DNA from 3 places in the Amedibacillus sp. YH-ame10 genome. Region 2 is predicted to be linked to each of the others. Evidence: predicted binding sites of a transcription regulator. Region 2 holds the regulator's gene; each other region holds the start of a gene.
What was found. Region 2 encodes HrcA, which represses chaperone genes, less so after heat shock. Its sites were predicted from a motif close to TTTTAGCACTNNNNNNNNNNNAGTGCTAAAA; they were not measured.
Positions count from the first base shown of each region.

Region 1: a site for HrcA is predicted at 7,321-7,351, ahead of ACWG42_RS00445 (ATP-dependent Clp protease ATP-binding subunit). Genes of this name have one in related genera too.
Region 3: a site for HrcA is predicted at 3,932-3,962, ahead of htpG (molecular chaperone HtpG). Genes of this name have one in related genera too.

Region 1 is NZ_JBSPFA010000001.1:79,919-91,125, forward strand. It holds gene feoB (ferrous iron transport protein B) at 1-429, opposite strand, end outside; gene ACWG42_RS00420 (FeoA family protein) at 483-707, opposite strand; gene ACWG42_RS00425 (FeoA family protein) at 723-938, opposite strand; gene ACWG42_RS00430 (DnaJ domain-containing protein) at 1,063-1,680, opposite strand; gene ACWG42_RS00435 (DUF5685 family protein) at 1,664-2,509, opposite strand; gene ACWG42_RS00440 (putative bifunctional diguanylate cyclase/phosphodiesterase) at 2,662-4,593, opposite strand; gene ACWG42_RS00445 (ATP-dependent Clp protease ATP-binding subunit) at 4,697-7,264, opposite strand; gene ACWG42_RS00450 (cation diffusion facilitator family transporter) at 7,457-8,662, opposite strand; gene ACWG42_RS00455 (hypothetical protein) at 8,730-9,614, shown strand; gene ACWG42_RS00460 (NAD(P)-dependent oxidoreductase) at 9,641-10,513, shown strand; gene ACWG42_RS00465 (GntR family transcriptional regulator) at 10,620-11,207, opposite strand, start outside.
Region 2 is NZ_JBSPFA010000005.1:69,037-80,243, reverse strand. It holds gene ACWG42_RS03285 (helix-turn-helix domain-containing protein) at 1-240, shown strand, start outside; gene ACWG42_RS03280 (VOC family protein) at 271-738, shown strand; gene ACWG42_RS03275 (SRPBCC family protein) at 829-1,221, shown strand; gene ACWG42_RS03270 (GntR family transcriptional regulator) at 1,320-1,691, shown strand; gene ACWG42_RS03265 (ATP-binding cassette domain-containing protein) at 1,695-2,546, shown strand; gene ACWG42_RS03260 (ABC-2 transporter permease) at 2,543-3,202, shown strand; gene ACWG42_RS03255 (hypothetical protein) at 3,260-3,886, shown strand; gene hrcA (heat-inducible transcriptional repressor HrcA) at 4,568-5,581, shown strand; gene grpE (nucleotide exchange factor GrpE) at 5,591-6,208, shown strand; gene dnaK (molecular chaperone DnaK) at 6,226-8,034, shown strand; gene dnaJ (molecular chaperone DnaJ) at 8,135-9,247, shown strand; gene ACWG42_RS03230 (hypothetical protein) at 9,403-10,224, shown strand; gene ACWG42_RS03225 (NEAT domain-containing protein) at 10,424-11,207, shown strand, end outside.
Region 3 is NZ_JBSPFA010000001.1:171,721-182,927, forward strand. It holds gene rlmD (23S rRNA (uracil(1939)-C(5))-methyltransferase RlmD) at 1-365, opposite strand, end outside; gene ACWG42_RS00875 (HAD family hydrolase) at 359-973, opposite strand; gene ACWG42_RS00880 (DUF2752 domain-containing protein) at 1,040-1,438, opposite strand; gene ACWG42_RS00885 (DUF4234 domain-containing protein) at 1,443-1,775, opposite strand; gene htpG (molecular chaperone HtpG) at 1,937-3,874, opposite strand; gene ACWG42_RS00895 (AEC family transporter) at 3,990-4,922, opposite strand; gene ACWG42_RS00900 (VOC family protein) at 4,915-5,295, opposite strand; gene ACWG42_RS00905 (YbhB/YbcL family Raf kinase inhibitor-like protein) at 5,276-5,779, opposite strand; gene ACWG42_RS00910 (winged helix-turn-helix transcriptional regulator) at 5,856-6,215, opposite strand; gene ACWG42_RS00915 (hypothetical protein) at 6,325-6,456, shown strand; partial or broken gene ACWG42_RS00920 (carbon-nitrogen hydrolase family protein) at 6,469-7,164, shown strand; gene proB (glutamate 5-kinase) at 7,261-8,064, shown strand; gene ACWG42_RS00930 (glutamate-5-semialdehyde dehydrogenase) at 8,055-9,299, shown strand; gene ACWG42_RS00935 (isocitrate/isopropylmalate dehydrogenase family protein) at 9,452-10,453, opposite strand; gene ACWG42_RS00940 (citrate synthase) at 10,431-11,207, opposite strand, start outside.

The sequences.
Region 1 (11,207 bases), on a different contig from region 2:
CATTTCTACAACTTTACAATGTAGTTCATGTTGTAATTTTTCAAGATGTATACGATCTCCTCGTTTTTTAACAACATCCATCATATTGATTGCGACAACAACAGGAATACCAAGTTCAATCAGTTGTGTTGTTAAATATAAATTACGTTCAATGTTACTACCATCCAAAATATTTAAGATTACATCTGGCTGTTCATTTACTAAATATTCTCTTGTCACAACCTCTTCCAAAGTATAAGGGGATAAAGAGTATATCCCTGGTAAATCTTGAATAAATACATGCTTATGTCCTTTTAGTTTTCCCTCTTTTTTTTCAACGGTAACTCCAGGCCAGTTCCCTACGTATTGTGAGCTTCCTGTCAATGCATTAAAAACCGTTGTTTTTCCACAGTTAGGATTCCCTGCTAATGCTATCTTTATATCTTTCATAGTGTTCTCCTTCTCATAATGTTTGCTCCGTCTAACTTGTTGCTTAAAAAAATTTATTGACTTTGTACTTCAATCATTTTTGCGTCATCTTTACGTATCGTTAATTCATATCCACGTACAAATAATTCCATTGGGTCACCAAGAGGTGCAATCTTGCGAATCATCAAAGAAGTTCCTTTCGTAAGACCCATATCCATAATACGTCTTTTTACTGCCCCTTCTCCTTGTAATTTCACAACGGTTGCCTCTGTCCCTATTGCTAGTTCATCTAATGTCATTTTACTGTTCCTTCCTTATCTTACGAAAATTTTGTTTGCCATGGTTTTATCCAATGCAATGCGTCCATCACGAATACCTACAATCACATTGTCTTGTAGTTTTGAAACAATGCAAATTTGGGTTCCTACCACAAATCCAAGTTCTGCAAGATGTTGTCTTAGCGAATCCTGTCCTGAAATACGTTGTATCTCAAATCGTTCATTTACACTACACATCGTTATTGGTATCATATGCGTTGCCTCCACTCCATTGTTAGCCACAGCTAATTCTACAAAATGTTACCATAGTTTAACTTTTATGTCAATGGTCTAAAAAAAAGATATGCTTTTATGTACATATCTTTCTAAATATTCATTAACAACAGAAATAGCGACCACCAAAACACCCATTAAAACACATACTACAGACAATCAAACGACAACATAAGTCGCTTCCACCCATAGAGAATGGTTGTTGCATATTTTGGTATCGATTACGTCCTCCCTGCATTTGTGCATATAGTTGACGGTATTGTTGATTGCTAGGATCCATTTGGCATGCTTTCTCCGCAAAATCCATAGCCGCAATTTGATTGCCCATTCCATATTGTGCAATCGCAGATAAATAGTACCAATCTGCACCACGATCTTGAATTTGTTGCAAAATGTTATATGCTTCCATATAACGTTGCGCATTCAAATAATTCACAACATTTTGATAATCGTTATTTCCTGATGCACCACCATAGCTACTTTGTCCATACCCTTGAAACCCTCCATAACTATTTTGTTGCCAGAAATTACCGCTATCTCCACGTTTTTTCGCATCCATAATTTCTTGGTACGCATTTTGAATCTCGATAAATCGATCTTCTGCACCTGGATCTTTGTTGACGTCAGGATGATATTTTTTAGCGAGAACACGATACGCTTTTTTCACTTCATCTTCACTTGCGTTTGGAGAAATACCTAATATACTATACGGATTTTGCATCTTCTTCACCCGACCTTTTCTTTCGAACTGTTTCATATTTTGCCCAAATACCAGAATACATAATATTGCGTAGAATATCTACATGTTCTAATATTGGTAACATTTCAAATGCATCTGCACTACTTGCAATCATAAGCTCTAATATCATCTTTACTCGTTCATCAAAATTTTCATTTTGCAAATCTTGTTGAAACGGATTGAAGCTTCCTTTTTTTATATCTTCTTCTACATCATCGTAAGCATCCATAATATAAATAAATCGTCCTAAATAATCACCTATCGTATACAGCGAGGACTTCCATACATCCTCTTGATAGGCAAGTATTTCTCCCATCACGATTCCAAAGGTTGCACTAATCTTATCCAGATCGCTTGAACCTTGTTCTTCTAGGTCATGGATTTGATGCAACGCTGTTTCAATACGAGATATCTTTTCTGGATATTTTTCCTTAATGGAAAGATAGCGGTTCTTTAACATGGACATAAATGCCTTACTACGATATCGATGTTCATCTTTCCAATCATCTTCACATTTCAAATAGGTAAGAACAACTGTCATTTCTGCAGCATACTCAATATATGTATTTTGTAATTTCGTATGTTTTCCTAAAGGATGAATCACACATCTCTCTTGTATAATCTGTGTATCTGGTTCATATAATCCTGTTAATAAAATTGCTAAAAATGTCAAATCATAATTCAACGCCACTTGGGCACTTCTACCAAACATTCGATGAAGACTTCTACATAATCCGCAATAAAAAGATTTGTACATATCAAAATCTTTTATCTTTAGTTCTGGTTTATTAACGACAACATATCCAAACATGTAAATCTCCTTAGAAAGCTTATAAAAAGGCATTCATGTCATATAGTTTATAATGAACGCAAGAAAAATTCAAGTAAACTATGACATATAACATAATAACACAAAATTCAAACTATCAAAACAATATAAAGAAAGGACCAATTACTTGATCCTTATAGGTGTTCTTTCATGAATTTTATAAAAGCTTCTTTAGCAATTGGCTTTGCATAATAATACCCTTGAATCAAACTACAACCGCACTCCTCTACAAAGTCACTTTGTTCTAGAGTCTCAACACCCTCTGCTAAAACTACAAATCCTAAATCTTTAAATGTTCTAGATAGATTTCTAACAACCATCGCAGAACGATCATTTTTCATTGCGGACCAAATCAAACTCTTATCCAATTTAATGGTATCGATTGGAAATGTAAGTACACTTGTGGTATTGGAATACCCTGTACCAAAATCATCTAAACTTAAGCGTATTCCATGCGTATTCATCATTCGTGCATATGCCATCATCGCATCTGCATTTTCTGACAATGTACTTTCTGTAATTTCTATCTTGATCATAGAACCATCGATATTATGTTCATTTAAAATAGAAATCACACGTTCCATTAAATCTGGTTGTAAAAACTGTGAGGTAGAAAAATTTACACTAATAGATTCCATTGGTATTTGTAAATCTTTTGTCTCTTGTAAAATATGACAAACTTCATCAAGTACATAATATGTAATATCTATAAGCAAACCACTTTCTTCCGCTACTGGGATAAATTCATCTGGATAAATCGCTCCTATCATAGAATCCGGTATTCGCAACAATGCTTCTGCACTTGAAAACTTTTTCGTATCCAATGAATAGATTGGTTGATAATGCACAGCAAAGCTTCTCTTTTTCAAGCATTCATGTAACGCTTCACTTACTTGTTGGCGACGTTTTACTTTATTCAAAACATCTTGTGTACAATAACATATATGATGCGCTGCTGTATCTTTCTTCGCTACATTAATAGAGAACTCAATACCATTGATAATCTCTTCTTTGGTATCAGCACAGGAAGGATATTGTACAACACCCAAAGCAACATACAATACACAATTATAGGAATCCAAGTTCCATGGTGACATCATACGTTTTGAAATACGTTGTAAGATATCTTCGATGTGTGCAGGATTTGCATCTTCGATTAAAATGGCAAACTCATCTCCACTATAACGAAATAACTGTCTACGATTTAAGGAAAACTCTTTTTTTAAATACTCTCCAATTGCTTGTAGGAAAGCATCCCCTGCATATTGTCCATAAACATCATTAATCCTTTTAAATTCACGTAAGGACACAATCACAATCGAAAAAGAATCTACTTTCGTTTGTATACTCCAATCAATCAAATTCAAAAATTCTTGTCGATTGGGTAGCTTCGTAAGATAATCGATTGCTATCTGTTTGTTTTGCATATATAAATAAATCATCAACAACGCAATGGTTGCGGCAGAACCAGATAAAACGATTTCTGGAAATGCCTGTTGAAATATAATCACAATTGCCGCAATCAATGGAAATGAAAATAAAATGGTACGTACGGTTTTTTCTACATACTTCCCTTTCCAAATCACCGCTATCACTGCTATCATACAGTACAAATAAAATATAATATAGGTAGATGCTATCCAAGTACCTGTTTGATACCCATTTTCTAATGTAAGGCTATAAATTGCGTGTGTCCAAGGATTTACAATTACCATCCCAATATAAATAAAAGCTGGAATCAACATGATAAAGAGTGTTCCTTTTGGTACTCCTCGATGATCATATAAATTAGCCATAACATATAAATAGTAAATCATTCCCATAAGAGGAGTTGTAATAAAGTATATGGTATTCGTAATCCATGCTAGCACAAGTGTATATGAACTCAAGTTGTATATCAACAAAGTAGACACTATATTGGTCGTCATTGCTAAAAAGGTAACTAAAAAACACAGTTGAAATAACTTGTTTTTTAAACTAGGCGCAATGCTACCTTTTCTTGAATAAATCCAGATAATGCTAAGGACAACAGTTGAGATACATTCTGGTGCAATATTCCAAACCATATGACACCCCCAATCTTTACCTCTATTATAATAAATTGTACAACATAAGTCCATGAACAAAGCCACTTTTCATACCGTTAAGCTTACCTAAAAAGGGAATGACTTATTTGTCATTCCCATCTTGATGAATAATCTCTACTTTAAACCCTTGATTTTCTATTCGTAAATGAATGGTATCTTCCTTGGAAGCATTTCCTTCTAACATCGCTCTCGCGATACAAGTTTCGATATTACGTTGAATATAACGCTTCATTGGACGTGCCCCATAGATTGGATCTACACCAAAAGCCGCAATATTTTTAAATACTTCATCATCCACTTGCAAATAAATATCTTTATGCGCAAGACGTACACTTAATTCTTTCATAAATTTATGCGCAATCTTTTCTAACATATCATCATTTAATGCGTTAAACACAATAATTTCATCAATTCGATTGATAAATTCAGGTTTGAAGTACTTTTTAACCTCACTCATATATAAGGCTTCTTTATCTCTAGTTTCAAAGGCAAATTGACTTCCTAAATTACTTGTCATAATTAACAATGTATTTTTAAAATCTACTGTAACCCCTTTGGAATCTGTTATACGCCCATCATCTAGTATTTGAAGTAACACATTGAATACATCTGGATGTGCTTTTTCGACTTCGTCAAATAAGATAATAGAGTATGGATTACGACGAACTGCCTCTGATAATTGTCCACCTTCATCATATCCTACATATCCTGGAGGAGCACCAATCAAACGTGATACACTATGTTTCTCCATATATTCACTCATATCAATACGTACAATATGACTTTCACTATCAAACAATTGTTGTGCTAGGGCTTTTGCGACTTCCGTCTTCCCTACTCCTGTTGGTCCCAAAAACAAGAAACTTCCGATTGGACGATGTTCATCTTGAATTTGTGCCTTACTACGCATGATCGCGTCACTTACAAGTTCCAATGCTTGATCTTGCCCTATCACACGTTTTTGTAGAGAGGCTTTTAACTGTAATAGCTTGCTACGTTCACTTTCCACTAAACGTGTTACTTCAACACCTGTCCAACGAGATACAATTTTTGCGATAAGTTCCTCGTTTACTATTTCTTGAATCAAGGCGTCCTCTTTTTCTTTTGTACTTTGTTCTTGAATTAGTTTCTCTAAATGTGGAATGGTCGCATATTGTAGTTTTGCAGCGTCTTCATATCGTGCTTCATTTTGGGCCTGTTCCAAATCTAAACGTGCTCTTTCTAGACGTACTTTTGCATCCTTACTTTCTTCAAGGATTGCTTTTTCATCTTCCCACTTCGTATACAATTCATCTTTTTTTAACTGTAAACCTTTGAGTTCTTCACTAATTTCATGACATCGTTCTTTAGATTTTTTATCTTCTTCTTTTTTCAACGCAGTTTCCTCGATTTGTAACTGCATGATTCTTCGTTGTAATTCATCTAATTCTTGTGGCATGGATTCCATCTCAACACGCAAAGTAGCACACGCTTCATCAATTAAATCAATCGCTTTATCTGGTAAAAATCGATCAGTGATATAACGATTGGACATCATTGCAGCTGCCAAGATTGCTTCATCTAGTATTTTTACTCCATGATAGGATTCAAAGCGATCTTTCAAACCACGTAGGATACTAATCGTATCTTCTACCGTAGGTTCTTGTACAAGAACCTTTTGAAAACGACGTTCCAATGCCGCATCTTTTTCAATATATTGGCGATATTCACGGAAGGTGGTCGCTCCTATACAGCGAAGTTCTCCTCTCGCTAACATCGGTTTCAACATATTTCCAGCATCCATACTACCTTCTGTTTTTCCAGCGCCTACAAGATTATGAATTTCATCGATAAATAAAACAATATTCCCTTGTGCCTGTTTTACTTCTTCTAGAATTGCTTTTAATCGTTCCTCAAATTCTCCACGGTATTTCGCACCCGCTATTAAAGAACCCATATCTAGTTCAATCAACTTTTTATCTTTTAAAGAGGAAGGTACATCCCCCTTCATAATACGCCAAGCAATACCCTCTACAACAGCTGTCTTACCAACCCCAGGTTCTCCAATCAAGACTGGGTTATTCTTTGTCTTACGTGATAGAATCTGTATCACACGGCGTATTTCATCATCTCTTCCAATAATAGGATCGATCTTTCCATTCTTCACATCTTCAACTAAATCACGTCCATATTTACTTAATGCTTCTAAATTACTTTCCGCGTTAGGTGTATCCATCGTTTTTCCACCTCTACGTAAAAGTTCTTCTTCCTTGCAGTTCTTTTCATCTAAATGAAATTCCTTAACGATTTGTTTAGAAATATAGGATTTATTGAAAAGAAGGGCAATAAAAACACTCGCAACACTTAAATATGATTCATGGACGGATTCACTCCACTGTGTAGCTTTTTGAAACGACTGCATCACTTCACTTGAAAATTGTGGATTCACATTCGTAGCACTTGCGACCCTTTCCATTTCTTGGTCAATAAGCTCTAATGCTTTTCCTTTATCTATTTGTAGTCGTTTACACAAACCATCCAATACATCATTTTCTAAAATTGCCTTTAACATCTGTATCGTATCTATCGTTGCATGTTGATAGTTTTTACAGATTTCAACGGCATGCATAATGACTTCCTGTAACTTCTCTGACATTTTTTCAAAGTTCATAATATCACTCCTTTAGCACTCTTGTCACTCGATTGCTAAATATATTATAGCACGTCTTTTAGCACTGTCAACACTAGAGTGCTAATTTCTTTTCCTTTCTTTCAACCCTAGTTTTTACCACCCTCTTCGTTTTATTCATACCATACCTAACAAAAAGATGATACATTTTGTACCATCCCTTATTTCTATGAATTATGCAGTATATGCACGATCAAAGGTAATTACTAAATAAAACTGTTTACCTTTTCTTCCTACCTTTGCCTCTAATGCTCTTTGTATATCTAAATTCTTAAGTTTTACGTGATAAGGAACAACAACATCAAAGATCATATTGGTATGAGTCTCTCCCGGCACGATGCGGAAATCATGAATCGATAAATCCTGATCCAGTTCCTTAACAGCCCCTCGCATAAAATCTCTTAGCTCATTTGTTTCAGGGTCATCAATTACAATTGGATCCATATGAATCACCATCTCTAATCCCATATTCTCTTTAAAATCTCGTTCCATATTGTCAATCATATCATGAGATTTCAAAATATCAACACGATAATCTACTTCTACATGAACACTAGCAAACAAACGTCTTGGTCCATAATCATGCACAATCAAATCATGCATCCCAAGTACACCAGGAGTTCCCTCAATGTGTTTCGCAATCTCACTTACCAATTCTTCCTTAGGAGCTTGCCCTAGAATCTCATTCAGGGCATCACGAATAATCCCATACCCCGCATAAATAATAAAACATGCGACAACTACTCCCATATATCCATCCAAATTGAAATGGATCAAAGGAGAAAGTATAGAAGATACTAAAACAGCACTCGTTGCCATAACATCGGATATAGAATCAGCAGCTGTTGCTTGCATAATACTAGAATCAATCAATTTCCCATATTTCTTATTATAGAAATACATCCAAAGTTTGATACCGATGGAAAAACCTAAAATCCCAACACTCAACCAATGAAACGTAACAATTTGAGGATGAAGAATCTTATCAAAACTTGTTTTGATAAGCTCTGCCCCTAATATCAAAATCAAACAAGCAACAATCATGGATGCAATACATTCATAACGTGCATGACCAAACGGATGTTCTTCATCTGCAGGTTTACTTGAAAGTCGAAAACTTACCAAAGAGATTACAGAGCTCCCTGCATCTGATAAATTGTTAATCGCATCTGCGGTTATCGAGACACTTTGTGCCAATGTTCCCGCTATAAATTTAATAAGACACAACACGATATTGTTTACAATTCCAACGATACTTGCCAAATTCCCGTAGGCTTGTCGTACGGAATCTTTTTCAATTCGATCCTTATGTTGTATGAATTTATTTATGAGCCATGCAAACATGTTTCCACCATCTTTCATTAAGGAAAAGTTTAACATAATTTTATCGTTTCGTGAAGAACTTCATAATCTTTTCATCACAACATACAATATAGTGGTGAAGATTATGAAATATATAAAGGATATATTTTTATGTATGATTTTAATTCTTGTTTTATGGTTCGCAAAAGATACCTTACAATATACGAAGGATGCCTTAACTTTATGGTTTGAAAAACTCGTTCCTTCCATGTTTGTAACCCTCGTTTGTATTCGCATTATCTATCATCGTCATATCTTAGAGCACATTCACATCCCTTTTATATCACGTATATTCCATATTGATCAAGGGGCATTTTCACTTATTTTATGTACTATGTTTTTAGGCTTTCCTAATGGAGCATTGTTTGTGGATGAAGCGTTTCATAATGGAAAGCTCGATGAAGAAGGCGCAAAAAGAGCTTTGTATACATGTAGTTTTGCGGCTCCAGGTTTTGTTGTTATGACTTGTGGAGCTTTATTGTTTCAAAGTGTTACCATTGGCATCTTCCTTTTTGCAGCACAAATTTTAAGCGGATTTGTGTTGTTACTAGTGACACGTAAACACCCCATATATACAGCTACTTCAAAAACTCCTTCGTTTGCCCTGTCAAAATCTATTACAACTTCTATTTTAGAAAGTGGAAAAGCACTCTATATGATTGGTGGATATATGATGTTGTTTATGAGTGTAAGTGGCGTACTATTGCACTTCTTACCTAGCTTTCTTGCCTATCCATTACGCATTATCAGTGAATTTTCTAGTGGAGTCGTACTTTTACAAGAACTCCCCTTATCCAATTTTATTCTACAATTACTGACTTGTATGTTGTTGAGTTTTGGAGGACTTTGTGTGCATATGCAAGTAAAGGCAATTGCAGAACACATTCCATTTTCTTATTTTAAATATGTTGGTTATCGTATCGCACAAAGCATACTTTCAATGCTTATTTTTTCCTTATTTCTGTTATAATTAAGAAAAAAGAAAGAGGGATTCTAATGAAAATTGCTTGGATTGGTACTGGGGTTATGGGGAAAGCTATGTTATTACATCTAGCAAATGCAGGACATCATGTGTGTGCATATAATCGTACATATGAAAAAGCATCGGATTTAAAAGAACATGGAATACAAGTATATGAAACAATAAAGGAGTGTGTGCAACATGTGGATGTTGTATTCACTATGGTAGGTTATCCAAAAGATGTACAAGAAGTTTATATGGGGGATGATGGCATATTTGTCAATGTAAAAGAAGGGTGTATTCTAATTGATATGACAACATCTTCTCCCCAACTAGCATCCACTTTATATGAAGAAGCTAAAAAACGTAACTTAGCAATGTTGGATGCTCCAGTTTCTGGTGGAGATAGCGGGGCACGTAATGCTACTTTATCCATCATGTGTGGGGGAGATAAAGATATATTTGAACAATGTGTTCCCTTGTTTTCTTGTATGGGCAAGAGCTTGAATTATATGGGACCTGCAGGAAATGGACAGCATACAAAGGCATGTAATCAGATTGCTGTAGCTGGTGCTGTTGCGGCAATGAGTGAAGCCATTGTTTATGCTAGAAATGCAGGACTTTGCGAAGAAGAAATGCTACAAGCAATCAAAGGTGGAGCTGCAGGTAGTTGGCAAATTGAACATACAGCGCCTCGTGTATTAAAGAAAGATTTTGAACCCGGCTTTTATATTAAGCATTTCATAAAGGACATGCATATCATACAAGATGAAATGAAACAAAGAAACATAGACTTTCATATGTTAAACGCTGTATGTGAAATGTATGAAAGTCTTGCTGAAGACGGTGAAGAAGATAACGGCACACAAGCATTACTACATTACTACAAGAATGGGATTTATGACTAAGTCTTTGAAAAGATTTGCATCTTCCACGTGAATCCTGTAGTTTGCTTAAAATAAATATGAAATCTAATAAATATAGTCCCTACTAGATTCTCTAGTAGGGACTTTGTTATATCAACTGTAAAATTGTAGTAAGCTGTAAACTATCTGTTTCTAATATCTTCATTGCAATTTGAAAAATATGAGTACTATCATTTTCCATAAGCGCGTGTATCAAATCTTCACGTAATTGTTCTTGTTCAGAATTTTTCACAAACATATTCACAAATACACTCCAATCTAATGTCTTGTACAATTCATTAGAAATAATATTTAAACAAGCGTTCGTCTTTGAGAATACATATGCAGATAGAAGTCCCAATGTTTTTGAAACAGAACCCTCCATTCGCTTAGCAATCTCCATCATTTCTTCTTTCTTCGCTTCCTTCAATATTGGAGGCATCACTGCTTTACATATAGACGCAAAAACCTGCAAAGCATGACTACAAGCAATTAAATTACCTTTTACTTTTTCATCCTTTAAAATTTCGTCATCCGTTAAAAAATTCACTTTTATAATTCTAGAGCCTATTCCATTTACCGTTTCGATTACCTGATAATAACGAAGAATTTCCAATGCTTTACGGGTTGTACGATCAGATACATCATATTGTTTTGATAATGCAGAAATAGAAGGTAATACATCCTGTAAGTTATA
Region 2 (11,207 bases):
CAACGTTTATACCAAAAGCAACTTGGGTGTAGTCGAAAGGACTATCAACGCGTAGAACGTATCAATCAAGCAGTAAAACACCTTCAAGAAACAAGTGACAGTGTGGCAGTGGTTGCTCAAGCATGTGGGTATTATGATGAATCGCATTTTATTCATGATTTTAGTAGTGTGTTGGGTGTATCTCCAAAACAATACAAAGAAACTATGTCCGTTTTTTACAATGAAGAACGCAAGTTCTAAAGTATACTTTACTTACTGAAGGAGGTACTTATGAAATATCAAGGAATATGTATGGCATCAAGAGATTTAGAGAAGACAAAAGCATTTTATAAGAATTTGTTAGGCGCAAGAGTGATTCAAGATTTTGGTGAGAATATTACGTTAACAGGTGGGTATTCTTTTCAAATCTTACATAGTTGGATGAATTTTCTAGGAAAAGAAGAAAATGAAGTTGTGTTTGGTGGAAATACACAAGAACTTTATTTTGAACATGATGATTTAGAAGAAATCATGGATAAGATAAAACAGTATCAAGTAGAATGTATCCATGGGATACAAGAACACTCTTGGGGACAAAGAGGAATTCGTTTCTATGATCCAGATAAACACATCATTGAAGTAAGTGAAAGTATGTCTTGTATGGTAAAACGAATGAAACAACAAGGAATGAATGAACAAGAAATTCATCAAAAGACGGGATTATCCGTTGCCATGGTAAAACGATTTTTAAGTAAATAGTAAAAAAGCTAGATTTCATAGCTTTTTTTTAGATATGATACAGGTTGTCATATCGGGTGTGCTATACTTTCTAAAAAGAGGAGGAGGTTCATGACAACAGCAACCATAGAATTTGAGATAGAGAAAAGTGTAGAGGAAGTATGGAACGTAATAACGGATTTACAGCAGTATGAATGGCGAAGTGATATCCTTCAAATTAAAATTCTTGATGATAAAACCTTCATAGAAGTATCCAAAGATGATATTGAAACGACATTTACCATTACTACTTTTGAAGTGGGTAAGCGTTATGCCTTCGATATTGATAATAAAAATATGAAAGGGCATTGGATAGGTTTGTTTGAGAAAACAAATAAGGGAACCAAAGTAATCTTTGAAGAACAAGTAGAAGTAAAACATGCGATTATGAAATTGTTTGTGAAGAAATTTCTTACCAAACAACAAACAACATATGTAAATGATTTGAGAAATGTATGGAAATAGGATATCAAGCGTATTCTATTTTTTTTGAAATAAACAGTATATAACAGTTGACAACAGTTATATACTGTTATATACTGTTTATAGAGCAGGAGGAGATTATGAAAATAATTATCAGTAATGCATCCATGGTACCAATCTATGAACAAATCATGGATCAAATAAAGAGTGCCATTGTAAAAGGGGATACATCCTTTGAAGAAGCGCTCCCATCTGTTCGCTCACTGGCAAAAGATCTTAAAATCAGTGCATTGACAGTAAAGAAAGCCTATGACAATCTTGAACGTGAAGGTTTCATCGTTACCATACATGGGAAAGGTAGCTTTATCGCGAATACAAATGCAGATTTATTGTTAGAGGAGCAGAAAAAAGAAGTAGAAGCTGATTTGGAAAAGGCCGTCCAAAAGGCGAAACAATGTGGAATGAGTCTTCAAGAAATTCAAGATTTAATTACACTTATTATGGAGGGATAACTTATGATGCTGGAAATGAAAGATGTTAGAAAACAATACGATCGATTTTTGTTAGATTGTACTTTACGAATAGAAGAGGGGCGCGTTGTAGGCCTTGTTGGTCAAAATGGAGCAGGTAAGACAACTACATTTAAAGCGATGCTTAATCTTATTGATATTGATGCAGGTACCATTTCCTTATTTGGTAAAGCACATGATCAATTAAGTGTAGAAGATAAGATGAAGATAGGCGTTGTGTTAAGTGATGCAGGATTTTCAGAATATCTGAATGTAAAAGGTGTTCTATCCATTGTACGTAACTTATATAAGAACTTTAATGAAACTGAATTTTTAAAGAAGTGTGCAACTTTTCAAATACCGATGGATAAAAAAATAAAAGATTTCTCTACAGGGATGAAGGCAAAATTAAAATTGATTGTGGCAATGAGTCATGATGCGAAAGTATTGATTTTAGATGAACCTACAGCTGGTTTGGATGTCATTGCACGTGATGAATTATTAGATATGTTACGAGGGTATATGGAAGATGAAACACATTCCATCTTGATCAGTTCTCATATTTCATCTGATTTAGAAAGCTTATGTGATGACTTCTATATGATTCATAATGGAAAGATTGTACTACACGAAGATACAGATGTACTCTTAAGTGACTATGGAATTTTAAAAGTAAGCGAAAAACAATTTCAAACATTAGAAAAACAATATATTCTAAAAGTAAAAGAAGAATCATTTGGATATCGTTGTTTAACGAAAGAAAAACAGTTCTTTATGGATAATTACCCAGATATCGTTGTGGAAAAAGGAACGATGGATGAAATGATTTTAATGATGGTGAAAGGAGACTCTATATGAAAGGTTTACTCATAAAAGATTTTCAAGTATTACGTACCAATCGACAATTGTTAATCGTTGTACTCGCAATGTTTGTATTCTTTGGTTTAACCCAAGAGGGTGCTAATGTCTTTATGGTGAGTTATGTGACCGTGGTATCAGGCATGTTGGTTATGAGTACCATTTCTTATGATGAACTCGATCATGGATACTCCTTCTTATTTACACTTCCTATCACACGTTCTTTATATGTACGTGAGAAATACTTGTTTGGATGTATCTTGTCATTCAGTGGATGGTTATTATCTTCTCTTGTATCCACTGGATTATATATGGCACGCTCTTCTGTTATCAATTGGTCCCAATGGGGATTTACGCTAGGTGCTTTTATCTTCATCATCTTCATTCTATTAAGCGTGATGTTGCCAGTACAACTAAAGTTTGGTGGAGAGAAAGGAAGAATTGCCCTAATTGGTATGATTGCAGGAGCATTTGCGGTAGGTGCACTTGTGATAACGGCGGCAAAATACTTCAACATTGATTTTACTTCTTTGTATCAAATGGTAGAATCCATGGGTTCGCTAGGTATTGTGGCGGTAATGGTTGTGGTAACATTGGCAATTGTGGCGGTATCTTATCGCATTTCTTTAAACATAATGAACAAAAAACAATTCTAAGACATATACGATACCTCATAAAGTATGCTATAATAGCACTACTTGTGAGGTATTTTTATGGAACATGAACAATTAGAAGAAGTTAGCTTAAACTGGAGAAAAGAAGTACAAGAAATCTACGCTTCCTTTGATGCATCAAAACAAGTTTTATCCGATGCCAAGAAAGAACAATTGCGTACATTATTGGAAAATCGTGAAGCTGAAGTAAGTATCGATGAATATGTAAATATCATGTATATGGAAGGCAAAACATACGAGAGTGAAGGCAATCGCAATGCAGCAAGATATTGTGCTATGCGTATTTTATGGATGAAAGAATGTTACGAAAAGCCAAAGAAGAAAAGACCTAGGTTTTTAGATATGCATCCTTATACCTTCCGTGATGAAGTAGTAGCGTTTGTTCGTGAATATACAGATTTTCTAACAGAAACATACGCAAATATCAATCGCAAATTACTTATTATCAGTGGACTTCTATTAGTTGTAGTGATTGCGATATTATTCTTTGTGTTGCAGGTGAATATTCTTCTAGCAATCGTCGAGGGAATCGGACTATGTGCATTGAATTTCTGGTTACAGAAAAGAAAGCTTCCAGAGATGTTTCAAAAGAATCAAACCAATGTGATTGAAAAATATATCGATGCGGATCTTTTAGAATTCGATCGTTCATATCGAGTATTTTAAATATATGGTATACTGTCATTGTTATCATAAGTCTACATAGGGTGTTGAAAACTTTGTTCATAATATTCAGTTAAAGGAGATCGTATGGAAACTTTAAGTAAAACTTTTAAATATAAATATGAAATTGCTCTCATAACATTACATATTTTTATCACTTCATATTGTGTCTTTAGTAACCAAATGCAAGTTCAATATACGATGGCGTTTATCATGGTATTTGTCCTCTTTTTCCTAATACATAAGAACTATGTAAATGCAAAACTATACGCTATTAGTATCATTTGTTTACTTCTAGGTTTTGTTTGTCTTCTTTGTCTTTTAAATAACAAAGCTTATGTGGAGGTAATCAACGCATATTGTACACATTTGTTTTTACTTTATACAAGCATTTATATAAGGAATAGAATGTCTAAATTTTAAATAACAGATGTCAGGAATATCTTGATTGTAGTTTTATCTGAGAATATTAATAGAATAGATAGGCTATACGGTAATGTTTGGAAGTTCATTATACTAGCAAATAAAGGATTCATTCTTATACAAAATAGGAATGGGTCCTTTCTACATTATGGAAAATGATGTTAATTTGATGTTTTTAGCACTAAAGTGTTGACAGTGCTAAAAAACTGTCATATACTATTAGCAGACATAGAGGATGAGTGCTAGAAAGGAGTGAATGGAATGTTAACAAACCGTCAGACATTGATTTTTAAAGCCATCGTTGATGAGTTCACGAGAACGGCAGAACCCGTTGGTTCCAAGTCCTTGATGGATATGTTAGATTTTGTTTGCTCAAGTGCTACGATTCGTAATGAAATGGCAGCGTTAGAAGAACTAGGGTTGCTAGAAAAGACCCATACATCAAGTGGTCGTATCCCAAGTAGCAAGGGATATCGCTTCTATGTTGAACATCTAATGGAGAAGCAACTAGACGATACCGTTAAGAATTCTTTAACGCAAATCTTCAGTGAGCGTCATTACTCCATAGAGGAAATCGTCAAGAAGAGTTGTGATATACTTTCTCAGATGACATCCTTAACATCCATTGTATTAGGTCCTGAAAGTCGTACCCAAACCTTACAGCATATTCAATTGTTCCCTTTGAGCGAAAGAAGTGCTGTGGCAGTCTTTATCACAGACCATGGGCATACGGAGAACAAGACATTTAACTTTAATACAGATGTTGGTGTAGAGGATATCAAAACTTGTTGTAACTTATTGAACGATAAGTTAGCAGGAACCCCAATCAATGAAATTGTAGTACGTATGAATGAGATTGAGCCATTGCTTGCATCTCATGTAGCTCGTCATGAAGTGTTATTTGAAGCCTTTGTGAACGCATTTATGCGATTTGCGACAAACAATGTGTATTGTAGCGGTCAATCCAACATGCTCTATCAACCGGAATTTGCGGATATAGAGAAGTTAAAGGAATTGATGAAAATGCTAGAAGATAGTTCTTTGTTTCGTCAGATTGCGAATCATGAAGGAAACATGGCAATTGAAATTGGTGGAGAACATGAACTTATTCAAGTCAACAATGTGGCGGTCATTTCTTCGAAGTTCAAAATCAATGATGATGAACAAGGGGAGCTAATGATTGTTGGACCTACTCGCATGCAATACAACCGTGTGGTTGCGTTGATGGAGTATATGAGTAAAGTAATTGAAGATATGTATAGGAATGAACGATAGGAGGTCAACATGCAGGACGAAAAAGATGTAGTAGAAAAAGAAACATGTGATTGTGAATGCAATGAAGAAGTTGTTAATGAAGAAAACAAAGAAGTAGAACAGGCAGAGGCTTCCAAAGAAAGCAAGGAAGATAAAAAATCTAGTAAGTTTGGTAAGAAAAAGAAAATTGAAGAATTAGAAGAAGAAATTATAAAATTAAAAGAAGAAATCGCCGCTAGTAAGAATGCTTATTTCAAAGCATATGCAGATGCGGAAAACTTGAAGAAACGTTTACAAAGTGAAGCAGACAATGTTCGTAAATATCGTATTCAAGGATTTGCTTCTGAAGTATTACCAATTATTGATAACCTAGAGCGTGCGCTTAATGTAAAGAGCGAAGATGAAGCATTAAAAAACTATGTAAAAGGGTTTGAAATGATTTATCAGCAGTTGATCGCCGTACTAGATAAAGAAGGCGTTAAAGAAATTGAAGCGTTGAATCAACCATTTGATCCAAACATCCATCAAGCATTGATGCAAGAAACGATAGAAGGTGTGGAATCAGGAATTGTTGTGGAAGTGCTTCAAAAAGGATATATGTTAAAAGATCGCGTATTACGCGCTACACTTGTAAAAGTAAGTGAATAAAATAGGAGGAAATGAACATGAGTAAAATTATTGGTATTGACTTAGGTACAACAAACAGTTGTGTGTCTGTAATGGATGGTGGAGAATGTAAAGTAATTACAAATCCAGAAGGAAATCGTACAACTCCATCTGTTGTGGCTTACAAAAACGGTGAAAGAATCGTTGGTGACGCTGCAAAACGTCAGGTAGTAACAAACAAAAACACAGTAAGTTCTATCAAACGTTTAATTGGTACAAATGACAAAGTAGAAATGGAAGGGAAACAATACACTCCTCAAGAAATTTCTGCAATGATTCTTCAATATTTAAAAGGTTATGCAGAAGATTATTTAGGTGAAAAAGTTGAAAAAGCAGTTATTACAGTACCTGCATACTTCAACGATGCACAGCGTCAAGCTACAAAAGATGCTGGTAAAATCGCTGGATTAGAAGTAGAACGTATCATCAATGAACCAACAGCTGCAGCACTTGCTTATGGTATTGATAAAACAGATAAAGAACAAAAAGTTCTTGTATATGACTTAGGTGGAGGAACATTTGACGTTTCTATCCTTGAGTTGGCAGATGGTACATTTGAAGTATTATCTACAAACGGAGATACAAAACTTGGTGGAGATGACTTCGATAATGTGATCGTTGATTGGATGGTAGATACATTCAAGAAAGAACAAGGTTTTGATTTACGTAAAGATACAATGGCAATGCAACGTTTAAAAGAAGCTGGAGAAAAAGCGAAAAAAGATTTAAGTGGTGTTGTTCAAACACAGATTAGTTTACCATTTATCTCTGCAGGTGCAGATGGACCTCTTCACTTTGAAGCAACTTTAACACGTGCTAAATTTGATGAAATGACAAAGACATTAGTAGAACGCACAATGGAACCAGTACGTAATGCATTACGTGATGCTGGTCTTACAAAAAATGATATTCACCAAGTATTATTAGTAGGTGGATCTACTCGTATCCCTGCTGTTCAAGAAGCAGTGAAGAGTGTATTAGGAAAAGAACCAAACCGTTCTGTAAATCCTGATGAAGTAGTAGCAATGGGTGCAGCAATTCAGGGTGGAGTTATCCAAGGAGATGTAAAAGACGTATTATTGTTAGACGTTACTCCATTGAGCTTAGGTATTGAAACAATGGGTGGAGTTATGACAGTATTGATTCCACGTAATACAACTATCCCAACAAGTAAATCACAAGTGTTCTCAACTGCAGCTGATAACCAGCCAGCAGTAGATATCCGTGTATTACAGGGTGAACGTCCAATGGCAAACGACAACAAAGAATTAGGTATGTTTAAATTGGATGGTATTGCGCCAGCACGTCGTGGTGTACCTCAAATCGAAGTTACCTTCGATATTGACGTTAATGGTATCGTACATGTTTCCGCAAAAGATAAAGGAACTGGTAAAGAACAATCTATTACAATTCAAAATACAAGTGGATTAAGTGATGAAGAAATCGATCGTATGGTTCGTGAAGCTGAGGAACACAAAGCGGAAGATGAACAACGTAAAGAAGAAATCGATTTGCGTAACCGTGCAGAAGGATTCATTGCACAGATTGACGGTATGTTAGCAGATAGCGGAGATAAGATTGATGCTGCTCAGAAAGAAGAAACTCAGAAACTTCGTGATGATCTTCAGAAAGCATTAGATGACAACGATATGGCTAGTGTAAAAGAGAAATTAGATGCTCTTGAAAAAGCTGCTCAGGCTGCAAGTGCTCAAATGTACCAACAACAACAAGCTGGTGGTGCTGATGCAGGTGCAACTGGAGCAAATGACGATAACGTTGTAGATGCAGAATTCGAAGAAAAGAACTAATTAACATAACGACAAAACAAGTGCATGCGCTTGTTTTGTCTGTTGCATAGTATTGTGTTTTCTAAGGGAAGACAAGTATGAAGAATTCATTAGGAAGGTGATGACATTGGAAAAAAGAGATTATTATGAAGTCCTTGGTCTACAAAAAGGGGCCAGTGACGATGAAATAAAAAAAGCATATCGTAAGATGGCCAAGAAATATCACCCAGACATTAATAAAGATCCAGGGGCAGAAGAAAAATTTAAGGAAATCAACGAAGCAAACGAAGTATTAAGTGATCCCCAAAAGAAAGCTACCTATGACCAATTTGGTCATGCTGGCATGGATGGTGCTGGTGGTTTTGGCGGAGGACAAGGCTTCGGTGGATTTGATGACCTTGGAGATATTTTCGGTTCTTTCTTTGGCGGTGGTTTTGGTGGTGGTTCATCTCGTCGTCAAAGCAATGGTCCACGTAAAGGAAATGATCGTTTTATGCAGATGCGCATTGATTTTATGGATGCCATCTTTGGTAAAACAGAAACAGTTACTATTGATGTAGACGAACAATGTGATGAATGTATGGGAAGTGGAGCAAAATCCAAGTCCGATATTAAATCATGTTCACGTTGTAATGGTACAGGAAGTGTCACAACACAACAACGTACTCCATTTGGTGTATTCCAATCACAAAGTGTATGTCCAGAATGTAATGGTAGTGGAAAGACAATTGTGAACAAATGTCCAAAATGCCATGGCAAAGGATATGAACATAAACGTGTAAAACTAGATATTAAGATTCCTGCTGGAATTCAATCTGGTCAACAGGTGAGAGTACAAAACAAAGGAGAACGCGGTGTCAATGGTGGTGCTAATGGAGATTTGTACATCGAAGTTTTAGTCACAAGACATAAACAATTTGTACGTGATGGAAACGATATTCGTATTTCCATTCCATTGAGTGTTATTGATGCAGTGTTAGGATGTAAAGTAGATGTTCCTACGGTATATGGAGATGTAGAATTGTCCATACCAGCAGGTACACAACACGGGCAATTGTTCCGCTTAAAAGGAAAAGGTGTAAAAACAACACGTGGTCAAGGTGATCAATATGTTGAAGTACAACTTGAAATTCCTACGAAGATTAGCAAAGAAGAACGTGAACTTTACGAAAAGATTAAAAAGAAACAAGAACACGAATCCCCATTTGATAAATTTAAGAAAGCGTTTAAGTAGAGGATAAGACATCTTTATTAGGAAGGTGTCTTTTTTTTCTTAATCGAAATATTCTTTTGTAAAGTTCATAAATACAACGATTTGTTAAAAAAGTGTTGAAATTCTTTTTCAAACAGTTATGATAGTTAGTGTAAACTAACTTCAAGGAGATTGCTATGCGACTTACACAAGAGAAATTAAACTATTTACTGTACATAAACCAGCATCAGCACACGATTTATACGATGACAGATATTGCAGGAAGATTAGGGATAAACAAATCAACGCTCAGTAAAGTACTGAGTAGTTTCTACCAAGAGGGGTATATGGTGGAAAAAGGAAAGATACAACTTTCAAAAGAAGGATTGGCATTGGCGAAAACTTGGCAAGAGGAAATTGACAACATTACCAAATGGCTTTTGGAAACCACAGCTATCACATTGGCCGAAGCAAAACAAGAAGCACTGAGTTTTGCGTTACATATGTCGCAACATACAAAGGAAAGCTTATTGAAAGTGAATGAAATGCATAACTTTCTATATGTGCTAGAAGATGTAAAAATGATATATGGGGAAATGATGAGCATGCACATTAAGGATGGTGAATATCCCTTTAGTTTTACATTGTACAAGGATCAAGTAGAAAATCGTTTGGAAATTTCAATGTCAAATGAAGCATTTTATCATCCTGGGGTGTTGAAAATAGAAGAAGGAAAAGGATTTTTAGTTTTACATTATCATGAGATAGAGGTACGCTCTAAGCATGGGAAAACAGTAGTTAAAGGGACACTAGAACATCTTCAATATGATAATGGACTAACCTATATGGATGCGAAACCTTGGAAAGATAGCTTCTTAATTCCAATTGCTGGAATTGAATTTTATCATAGTAAACAGGAACGTATACTACAAGGACATTTAAAGTTAAAGATGAAAGTAAGTGTAAAAACGAACGAAATGCCAGAAAGTATTGCATTACTTGCGATTATTTTCAAATAATGTTTCCACTATGGAAACATTTTTAAATATATAGCAGAATAGATAAAATCAAGTAAAATTAGTCAAGGCTAATAAAAATGTATTTTGAAAGCATCGAAATGTTTCTATGGGGGCAACCATTTTGCTTGTTGCATAATCCTCTGTATTTGATATGATATTTACTATAGTTAGATTAAACTAACTTATATAGGAGGATATTATGAATTATAAATTTACGAAGATTGCTTTGGCTTCGACCATGGTATTTGGAATGCAGTTTACAAACATATCACAACTTTTTGCGGCAGATCATACTGCTGTTACGAGTACTGTCTCAAATACACAATCGATGAAAGTAAAGGCATCATTAAAAAATGCTACAAATATTGCGAATAATTCGATGGCTTCGGGTGCTTTGATGAGTGAAGCAACGCTAGAAATAGTAGATGATAAAATGTACGCAACAATCGAATTTCAAACATTGAAAATTGGTAACATTGAAGGAAATGCCACAAAGGTAAAGTATTATCCTGGAGCACTTGCGAATAAGGATGCAGTGACACCGGCAGAAAGTGATGTTACACTCCGTACACTTGCGGATGGGTCGAAGGTTGAAAAAACAGTGAGAATACCAGTAATAGCGAATGAGACTGGTAGCTATGGAACTTATCTTAATATTACGATTTCACCCCTTGATATGGCTCAAGATGCATATGTAGAAATTGATGTACAGGCAAGTTTGAAAGAACAATTAGTGAGTAAGATTACGAATGCTAAAACATATAAAGCTGATGCATATACGCAGGATTCTTTCGCTAGTTTACAAACAGCAATTATAGAAGCACAAGGTGCGATAGATGATGATGCTGAAGTAAATGCATTACAGGATGCTATGAATGCACTTGATAATGCAATAGCAGGGTTAGTAAAAATAGAAGAACCTGTGGATTTAGCGGATGGAACATATCGTGTTCCAGTCAATGTATTAAAGATTGATGGAGTTA
Region 3 (11,207 bases), on a different contig from region 2:
TAAGGATCTTTCATAGTACAAACATCTTCTACCTTGATAGATAGTTTTGCCTTCTTACAAAGCTCTTCAATCATGTTCTTTTTATACTTGCTTTGTACATCTTTTTTCATATGCATCAAATGGCAACTACCACAGCGTTCATAAATTCCACATTCTGGTTTCACTCGATCTTTCGAGGGTTTTATCATTTGTTTAATTTGTGCAACATATCCTTTTTGAATACGTTTCTTGATAATCGCTGAAACTTCTTCATTTACAAATACATTTCGTAATAAGACATAATCTTTCCCTTGTACAAGAACACCATTCCCAAATTCATCTATATATTTAATAGTACCTTTTACAATCTGTCCTTCTTTTAACATAGTTTTAAACTCCCAATTATTTCTTCTGCTTTCTTTTTTGCATCTTCTAAATTTTCAAATAATACTCCATGCACTTTCAATTGATTCGCTTGTTCGATATTAGGTAAGTTATCGTCAAAAAATATCGTTTCTTCAGGAATCAAAGAATATGTATCAAATAAAGCTTGATAAATCTTTACATCTGGTTTATTTACTTTATATGCATAAGATAGAATTTCTCCATCCACAATTTCAAAAAAAGGCATACATCCCTTCAAATAATCTGCAGAATCTTTACTTATATTAGAGAGTAAATACAAATGAAATCCTCTTGTCTTTAGTTCCTTCATATAGGCAAACGTTTCCGGCATAAATTTCATAAGAGGAAGCCAGTGTTGTAATATGTAGGAGATATCTTCATATTGTATAGGATATGCTTCTTGGTAGATTTCATGGAGCTCATCCATAGTTTTTAACCCTTGATCATACCATCCCCAAGCATCATGTGAAAACACCTGATGACAGAGCTGTTTTGTCTTTTCTTCATCTTTAAAATGGGGTAAAAAGTGAGCCATTGGATGAAATGTAACCAATACATTTCCAATGTCAAATACGATATTTTTAATCATTTAACGCACATCCTATCTATAGGTATATTATACATGATGAAGCTCTATATAAAAAGAAAATTCCACCTAGAATAGATGGAATAGCTTTACGAAGATTGCCTGTTCATTAAATTGCATAGGCATATTTGGAAATACCGTAATCATACGTACTACATAGATACCAATAAACACAATCAAGAATACCGTAGTAGCACTCTTAAAGGCAATGGTTTGTTTCATATCTGCTTTATATTTATAAAACAGAAAAGCGCATATACCTGCGTATATTAGGAAAAACAACCAAGCTGGATGATAATACGTCGCAGTCTCTATATTGCCTCTTAAAAGCCAATATAAAGCAGTAAACATATTACAGCCAGGACAAGGTATTCCAAACATATGTTCAATGGGACAGGCATTTCCAATAAAGAATAATAGAATGAAAATCCCAATACCTAATGCAATACGATCACGATACTTCTTCATAACACTAATAAGAACTTTGACGATCGATTAAGTTATTGATACTGCTTTGTAAAATAACCAATGATATGATTTGAAAACCAAGAACGGCTAAAATTACATTGATGATGGAGTTATCTTCTCCTCCAAGATTTACGAGTTTCTTAGAATACTTCCAATAACAGTAAATTCCCCAAAGACCACATGTAATGATCGTAAGAAGCAAATCTGTACCTGCTGTATCGTTCTCTTTACTAGCATAGTTGATATCCGACATTACTTGGTAAAAATATACTAATTGCATAATACCACAAGTAATAATGGATAATATAACCATACTTACAAGACTACGTTTTCTCATATTAAATCCTCCCTTTTTCTAACTAACATAGTACCATACACTATGTTATTTGCCTAGCAAAAATTCCCCTCTTATGAACTTTTTATTTTTTTGTTCCTGTATTATAGAAAATAACTTGCAAAAGAAAAGACACATGTTGTTTCATATGTCCTTTGCTCTTTTTATTTACTTGCGCGAATCATAAATTCACAGATTTTCTTAGAAAATTCTGTTGGACTTTCAATTGGGAACCCTTCGATCAACAACGCTTGATCATATAATAAGTCTGCATAATCTTTTACAGCATCCTTATCTTGAGCATAAACTTTTTGTAATGCTTTGAAGATTTCATGATCTGGATTAATTTCCAAAATACGAGTCGCTTTCATACCATATGGATTTGCATCTGGCATTGCGCTCAATACCTTTTCCATTTCAAAAGACATTCCCTCTTCACTACTCAAGCACACAGGATCATCAATCAAACGAGAGGATACTTTTACTTCTTTAACTTTATCACCTAATGCTTCTTTGATACCAGTTAACATATCCTTGTTTTCTTCACTTTTCTTTTCTAATTCTTTCTTTTCTTCTTCACTGCTTAAATCCAAATCACCTTGTGAGATATTTTTGAATTTCTTTTCTTTATAAGCACCTAGAATTTGCAATGCGAATTCATCTACGTTATCTGTTAGATATAAGATTTCATAACCTTTTTCTTTTACTTTCTTAACTTGTGGCAATTGGTTAATCGCATCAATTTTCTCTCCACTCATAAAGTAAATAGAATCTTGTCCTTCTTCCATACGATTGATATATTCATCAAGTGTTACAAGTTTCTCTTCTTTTGAAGAATAGAACAACAACAAGTCTTCTAACAATTCCTTATTGGCACCGAAATCGTTGTATACACCGAATTTAATCTGTAATCCAAAATTCTTCCAGAACGTTTCATATTCTTCACGTTCGTTCTTTAACATCAACAACAATTCTGATTTTACTTTCTTTTCAATACGATTTGCAATAACTTTTAATTGACGATCGTGTTGTAACATTTCACGAGAAATGTTCAATGAAAGATCTTGAGAATCAACCAATCCCTTAACAAATCGGAAGTGTTCTGGAATCAACTCTTCTGCATTGTCCATAATGAACACACCACGGCTATATAACTGAAGACCTTTTTTGTAATCTTGTTGGTAGTAATTGTAAGGAGCCTTACCAGGAATAAATAATAGTGTTGAAAAAGATACCGCACCTTCTACACTAGTATGAATGACTTTTTGTGGTTCGTGGAAGTCATTGAATTTATCTTGATAGAACTCATTGTATTCTTCCTTCGTAATATCAGATTTACTACGTTTCCATAAAGGAATCATAGAGTTTAAAGTTTTTAATTCATGAACAGTTTCATATTTTGGTTCTTCATTTTCTTTTTCATCTTCATTTTCAACTTCGATACGTTTTTGTTCTTCTACCATCATCTCAATTGGGAATCGGATATAGTCAGAGTACTTCTTAATCAAACGTTCAATTTCATATTGCTGTAAATACTCATCGTAGTTTTCATCTTCACTATTGTCTTTTAAATACAATGTGATAGTTGTACCATGTTCTTCTTTGGTAGTTTCTTCAATACTGTATCCATCTACTGCGTTGCTACTCCAGATATATGCTTTTTCTTCTCCATACTTTTTGGTATGCACTTCTACACGAGAAGCTACCATGAATGCAGAATAAAATCCAACACCGAATTGTCCAATGATATCTACAGCTTCATCTTTTGCGTCTTCCTCATTTAAGCCTTCTTTAAAAGCTAAAGAACCACTCTTCGCAATGGTACCAAGGTTTTCCTCTAACTCTTCTTTTGTCATACCAATCCCATTATCGCTAATGGTTAATGCACGGTTCTCTTTATCTACATCTAAATGAATCTTAAACTCACTACGATTAATTCCACTGATGTTATTAGATAAGGCTTCATAATATAGCTTATCAATTGCATCACTTGCATTGGAAATTAATTCACGTAAGAAAATTTCCTTATGCGTATAAATAGAATTGATCATTAGATCCAAAAGTCGTTTCGATTCTGCTTTAAACTGTTTGTTTTTTGCCATGTTCGCAACCTCCTATTAGCACTCTTTATATAAGTCTGCTAATAGTATAAAACATTATTTTAGCACTGTCAACATTATAGTGCTAAAAAGAATAAAAAAGTATAAGAGAAAAATCTCATACTCCTATCATTCTCATAAAACTAATCCATAAGAATAAAGACAGAATACTAAATAGCGTTGTAAACACAACGATTTGTCCTGCTAATTCGTGATCCATATTCATACTTTGTGCCATTGTAAAACTTGACACTGCCGTTGGACTTGCACTCATCGCTAGTAAAGCAATCAATGCTTCTTGTCGAAATCCAAACCACCATGCAAGTCCTACCACACATCCCGGTAAGATCAAAAGTTTTCCAATACTTACAAGCATCAATACATGAAGATTATGACGAACCTTAGCACATACAAAACTAGCCCCTAGTAGAAATAAGGCAAGTGGCGTTGCACTACTTGCAATCATTTGTACGCTAACTTCTATGGGTTTCAACAACTTTACATTGCATACGACGCATATAAAAGCACATACTGCCCCAATAATCAAAGGATTGCTACATGTCTTCTTCAATAAGGTCATTCCACTACATTTGCTATTTCCATACCCTTGTAAAACAAGAATTGATAAAACATTGTACAAAGGTATTATAAACGCAATTAATATAGCAGTCGTACCTGCATGTTGTTCACCAAAGAAAGAAATGGTTAATGGTAGTCCAAACAAAATGAAATTGCTACGAAACGTTCCTTGTACAACGACACCTTTACGAATATTTTCCATAGATGTACGCTGTATCAACCATAAAACAAGTAGAAAAGATAGGAGCACTACACCCAACGCAAATAGAATCAACTTCCACGATATGTTTTCCCACGAGCTATGATACACGCTTGAAAATAAAGACATTGGTAAAAACAAATAAAAACAAACCTGATTCATCTGTCGTACACTTGTCTCTTGTATCCAACGAAGCCTTTGTGCTAAAAAACCTAACATCAACATCGCACATAAAGGAAACACAGTTTCAAATGCAAATAGAAAGCTATTCATAACTACAGAATTCTAATAAATTCTGATCCGGATCACGCACATAAAAGGAATGCATCTCCCCCAATACTCCATGTTTTATTCCTATTTCAGAAGTCTTTATCCCCTGTTTATCCAACGCATGTATCATTTCATCTAAAGAGCCCTCAATTTCAAAACATAAATCCAATGTTCCAGGTTTTGCAAGATATGCATTGGGCTTTAACTCTTGTCCTTCTATATGCACATTCAATTTAAAATCTCCAGCATATAAGGCAAAACGCTTATCTTCCTCTACAGCTTTAAATCCCAACATTCTATAAAAGCCAAGACATTCTTCTACATGTTTGCTTGTTAACACTACATGATCAATCTTCTTAATTTTCGTATACTCCATATAAAACACCTTCTTCTAGGATATGTCCCTTCATCTTATGAAACATTTCATTCATATAGAATCCATTTTCTAATTGCAACAATGTATCCAATGCATAAACATGAAGTTCATATTCATGCGGCGCATTTGGTGGTGCCATACCTCCATAATAACGCGACAATTCTTTCGATTGTTCTCCTCCTTGTATACTTGTCCAACTATTGAGTCCTTGCACAAAATCTAGCGCACTTTGACTTTCATTTTCCATCATCTCTGTTCGAGTGATATTTGCCGCAACCCAATGTGTCCATACAAAACCACCAGATACTGGAATCGCATCTTTATCTTCTAATACAATCGCAAAACTTTTTGTTTCTGCTGGTGCTCCTTCGATTTTAAAAGGCAAAGAGTATGTTGGCATTCCATTTTCGTTAAACTGTGTGCCTCTTTTCCCATACACATTCTCGATCTTACCATTTATTATTCCTGTACTTGTTATGTCCATATAAAAATCCTCCTCGTTCTACCTATAGTGTAAACAAGGAGGATAACTTTGTAAATTACCCACTTTTTTGTGTGTATCAAAGAACCCCTTTTTCTTCTAATACATCTTCCATACCGTGGGTCTTCATATAATGTATTCCAATCCTTTGAAGAATACTCAGTGCTTGTAACATCTCATTTCCTAATTCCGGAGTAAGAAAATATTCCACACGTAAAGGATATCCTTCGTATACTTCTTTATCTACTATGGAAAAAGCCATCAGTTCTTTTAACTGTTCCAACAACATCTTCTGCGATATTCCTTCGATATCATGTTCTAGCTTAGACAAGGAAGTTGGTCCTAATCGTAAACGCCATACGATGATTGGTTTCCATTTCCCTTTCATCATATCATGTGTTAACTCCAAGGGACACGTATATACATCTCGTAATTTCATAAAACCACGACCTCTCTTATTGAATACAGTATATCATTCCTATTGCGCAAGTAAAACTCTTTTACTACTAGGTAGTTGAAAATTATGTTACTATGAATATGGTGATATTATGAAAAACTTTAAAATAGGTGTTGCTCAACTTTTATCAGAAAATGGAAACTTAGAAGGAAATACAAACAAAGCTCTTTTCTATATGGAACAAGCTGCCAAGGAACAGGTAGATTTACTTCTTTTCCCATAATGCTTTTTAACTGGTTATCATTTCCCTATTTCTACTTATGAAGCTCTAGAAGAAGATTCTTGTTATATACAGCGTATTCGTACCAAAGCGAAAGAACTTTCCATCAGTGTTGTGATTACGACGTTTACAAAAGGAATAAAGAAACCTAGAAACACTGCATTTATAATTGATTCTAAGGGAGATATTCTATTACGTTATGATAAAGTTCATACGTGTGATTTTGCGGATGAGAAAATGATAGAAAATGGAACTTCCTTTCCTGTATGTACATTAAATAATATACAACTGGGAGTGATGATATGTTATGATCGGGAATATCCTGAAAGTGCTCGAGAATTGATGCTAAACGGTGCAGAGATTATAATAGTACCAAACAATTGTGGATCTATGAAACCTCGCCTATGTGCACTACAAACACGTGCATACGAGAACATGACAGGAATTGTGATGGCAAATGCGCCAGGGAACAATGCTGGAAATTCTTGTGCATATTCTCCTATTGCTTGGGACAGGGATGGAAATTGTTTAGATATGGAAATGATGATGGCAGACGATATGAGTGAAGACGTATATTATGTAACATATGATATGGAACAATTACGCTTTTATCGTGAACATGAAATGATGGGAAATACCTTTCGAAAATGCATCGCATATAAAAACTTACAAAATGAGGAAGTAAAAAAACCCTTCCTACGTCATATATAAAGTCCTCCTACATATTCTAAAATGAATGAAATAGTTGCCTATGTGTAGATTCTCGTCTATAATATAAGAAAACATTTACAAAGGGGTTGTAAGAAAATGAAACAAATGAAAGATATTAACAGAATTGTTATAAAAGTAGGTTCATCTACCTTAACTCATGCAAATGGCGGATTAAATTTTCAAAAGATCGATCAATTAGCTATGGTGTTGAGTGATATTAAAAATAGTGGTAAGGATATCATTCTTGTATCCAGTGGTGCAGTTAGTGCTGGAGTAAGTAAACTACAAATGAAATCACGCCCAACTTTGATGCGCGAAAAACAAGCAGCTGCTTCTGTTGGTCAATGTGAATTGATGTTTATATATGATAAGTTTTTCTCTCAATATGGACAAAAAATCGCACAATTATTGATAACAAAAACAGTTACCAATGACGAAACATTGCGAACAAACGCAATTAACACATTAGAAACTCTTTTAGAATATGGAGTGATTCCTATTGTAAATGAAAATGATAGTGTCGCTGTAGATGAAATTGCATATGGTGATAATGATACATTAAGTGCTGTCACTGCTTCTATTATCCATGCAGATCTTTTAATATTGTTAAGTGATATCGACGGTCTCTTTGACGATGACCCTTCAAAAAACCCAAATGCAAATTTGATACCTGTGGTAAGCACTATCGATGAATCCATCGAATCTATGGCAAAAGGTGCTGGTAGTAAACATGGAACTGGTGGAATGGTTACGAAAATACATGCCGCAAGATTTGCGAATGAACGAGGTATTCCTATGATTATTGGTAATGGAGAACGCCCTGCCATACTGTATGATATATTAAACAATGACTATCGAGGCACTTTATTCGATATTGAGGAGGAATCATCATGCAATTAGAAGAACTAGGGAAACGTTGTAAATCTTCAAGTGCGCAGATTATGAACGCAAGTTCACTTGAAAAAAACAAAATACTAGAAACAATCGCAAATGAATTACGCAATCATAGCGCAGAAATTATAGAAGCCAATAAAAAAGATATGGAGGCTGGAATCGCAAATCAAATGAATGCTGGTTTGATTGATCGTATGAAGTTAGATCAAGCGCGTATTGAACAAATCATTGAAGGAATTTATCAAGTTATGCAACTAGAAGATCCTATAGGTGAAATCAGCGAAATGAAGACTACATCTAATGGATTGCAGATTGGTAAAATGCGAGTGGCGTTAGGGGTTGTTGGAATGATTTATGAAGCACGTCCCAACGTTACGGTTGATGCGGCCATTCTATGTTTAAAAGCTGGTAATGCAGTTATGTTGAGAGGGTCTAAGGATATTCTACATTCGAATGTAGTGCTTGTTTCTCTGATGCGAAAAGCATTAACAGATTGTGGATTCAACGAAGATATTATCACTTTGCTCGAAGACACTTCTAGAGAAACAGCAACAAAGTTTATGAAATTAAATCAGTATTTAGATGTTCTAATACCAAGAGGTGGCGCAAATCTAATAAAAACAACCGTGGATCAAGCAACTGTACCAGTGTTAGAGACAGGTACTGGTAATTGCCATGTGTTTGTTGATAAAGAAGCAGATTTAGAAAAAGCTACTGCTATCATACTGAATGGTAAAACAACAAGAACTTCGGTATGCAATGCGTTAGAAAGTGTTTTGATTCATGAATGTATAGCCGATGATTTCACCATAAAATTACTTCAAAAACTAAAAGAAAAACATGTTGTCATACATGCGGATGAATATATCACTAACCTTGATAAAGAGTGTATTCTTGCTACTGAAGAAGATTATTACAAGGAATATCTCGATTTGGAAATTTCTATTAAACGAGTTATTTCTCTTGATGAAGCTATCCATCATATTAATAAATATAGTACTCATCATAGTGAAAGCATCATTTCTGAAAACTATACGAATGTTAAAAGATTTTTGCGTGAAGTTGATAGTGCTTGTGTATATGCGAATGCTTCCACTCGCTTCTCAGATGGTTTTGAATTTGGTTTAGGTGCTGAGATAGGTATAAGTACACAGAAATTACATGCTCGAGGCCCTATGGGGCTTAAGTCTTTAACAAATGAAAAATTCATTATTCTTGGTGATGGACAAATAAGAAACTAGCACAGATGATGTGCTTTTTCTTTACTTCCAAACGTATAAAGGGAACGAGTGTCGCCTCGTTCCCTTTCTTTATGGTTGTTTTCACAACCTATGCCTGGTATCTATATAATAATCAAAACAACTAACGCTATCAATATGATATAAGATATATTCTAGTGCTCTAAATGTGAGATGATTGCATCTCGATAATCCTCTGTCTTAGCATTTCCATGTAAATCAGGAGTTAATGCATTTGCTTCCTGTAGTACTTCATCTACCGCTTTACGAATCTTAAATGCAATTTCATGTTCTCCAAGATGTTCTAACATCATACATGCAGACCATAACAATGCTGTAGGATTTGCAATATGCTTACCAGCAATATCTGGTGCTGAACCATGCACTGCCTCAAACATAGCATAGTCATTTCCAAGATTGCAACTAGGCAACAATCCCAATCCACCGATTAAACCCGAAGTCAAATCAGAAACAATATCACCATAAAGATTAGGCATTACCATAACATCAAATGTTTCAGGACGCATAACCAATTGCATACAAACATTATCCACAATTTTATCATCCGAAATGATACTTGGATATTCTTTGGCGATTTCCTGGAAGATATCCAAGAACATTCCATCACTCATTTTTAAAATGTTTGCTTTATGTACACAAGTAACTTTCTTACGATTATTCATAACTGCATATTCAAATGCATCATGGATGATTCTTGTACTTGCTTTACGTGTGATAATTTTCTTAGCATGAACTGTATCAGCATCTATTTGTTCTTCAATTCCAACGTATAAATCTTCAGTATTTTCTCTAAAAGTAACAATGTCTACATTTGGAAATGGTGTTACTACTGCAGTATTTGATTTTGCTGGACGAATATTTGCATATAAGTCATATTGATTACGCAAGGTAACATTTAATGAACGAAATCCTTTTCCTATTGGTGTTGTAATAGGTGCTTTTAAAAGAATCTTGTTTTTTTCAAAAGATGCGAATGCTTCATCCGGAATCAATTTTCCATTACGGTGATACTCAGCTTCACCAACTTCGAAACATTCATATGTAATTGGGGCTTTTGCAGCCTCCAATATTTTTAATACTGCATCACAGATTTCAGGACCGATGCCATCTCCTTTAAATACTGTTATCGTCTTCATTATTTCTCTCCTCCATTGGTATATATTTCTTTGTTGTTCCTACATATTTCGTCGCAGGACGAACAATTCTTCCATCGTACAACTTATTTTCAATATTATGAGCAAGCCATCCAACAGTTCTAGCCATGACAAACAATGGTGTAAATAAATCTTCAGGAATTCCCATCATTTCATATACAAAGCCACTATAGAAGTCAACGTTACTAGAAACATTAATTCCTTTCACATCTAGGATAACTTCTTTCGCACATTGTTCAAAGCGTTGATAGAAAGCATATTCTTTCTCTTTGCCTTTCTTTTCCGCTAATTTTTCGATATATCCTTGTAATACTTCACTACGTGGATCACTTAACGTATAAATTGCATGTCCTAATCCGTATACTAAACCAGAATAATCATAGAATTGCTTGTGCAAAATACGATAAATCAATGCTTTGATTTCGATTTCATTTTCACAATATCCTATTTCATCAATAACAGCACGCATCATTCCACTTACTTTTAAGTTTGCGCCTCCATGACGTGGCCCTTTTAAAGAACCAATAGCACCTACGATAGAAGCATAGATATCTGTTCCAGTGGAAGAAATCACCACATTGGTAAAAGTTGAGTTGTTACCTCCACCATGATCTGCATGAACAATTAAGATCATATCAAGTAATTGTGCTTCAAGTTTTGAAAAGCTATGGTCTTTACGAAGCATGTATAAAATATTTTCCGCAATTGATAAATGTGCTTGTGCAGGGTGGATTAC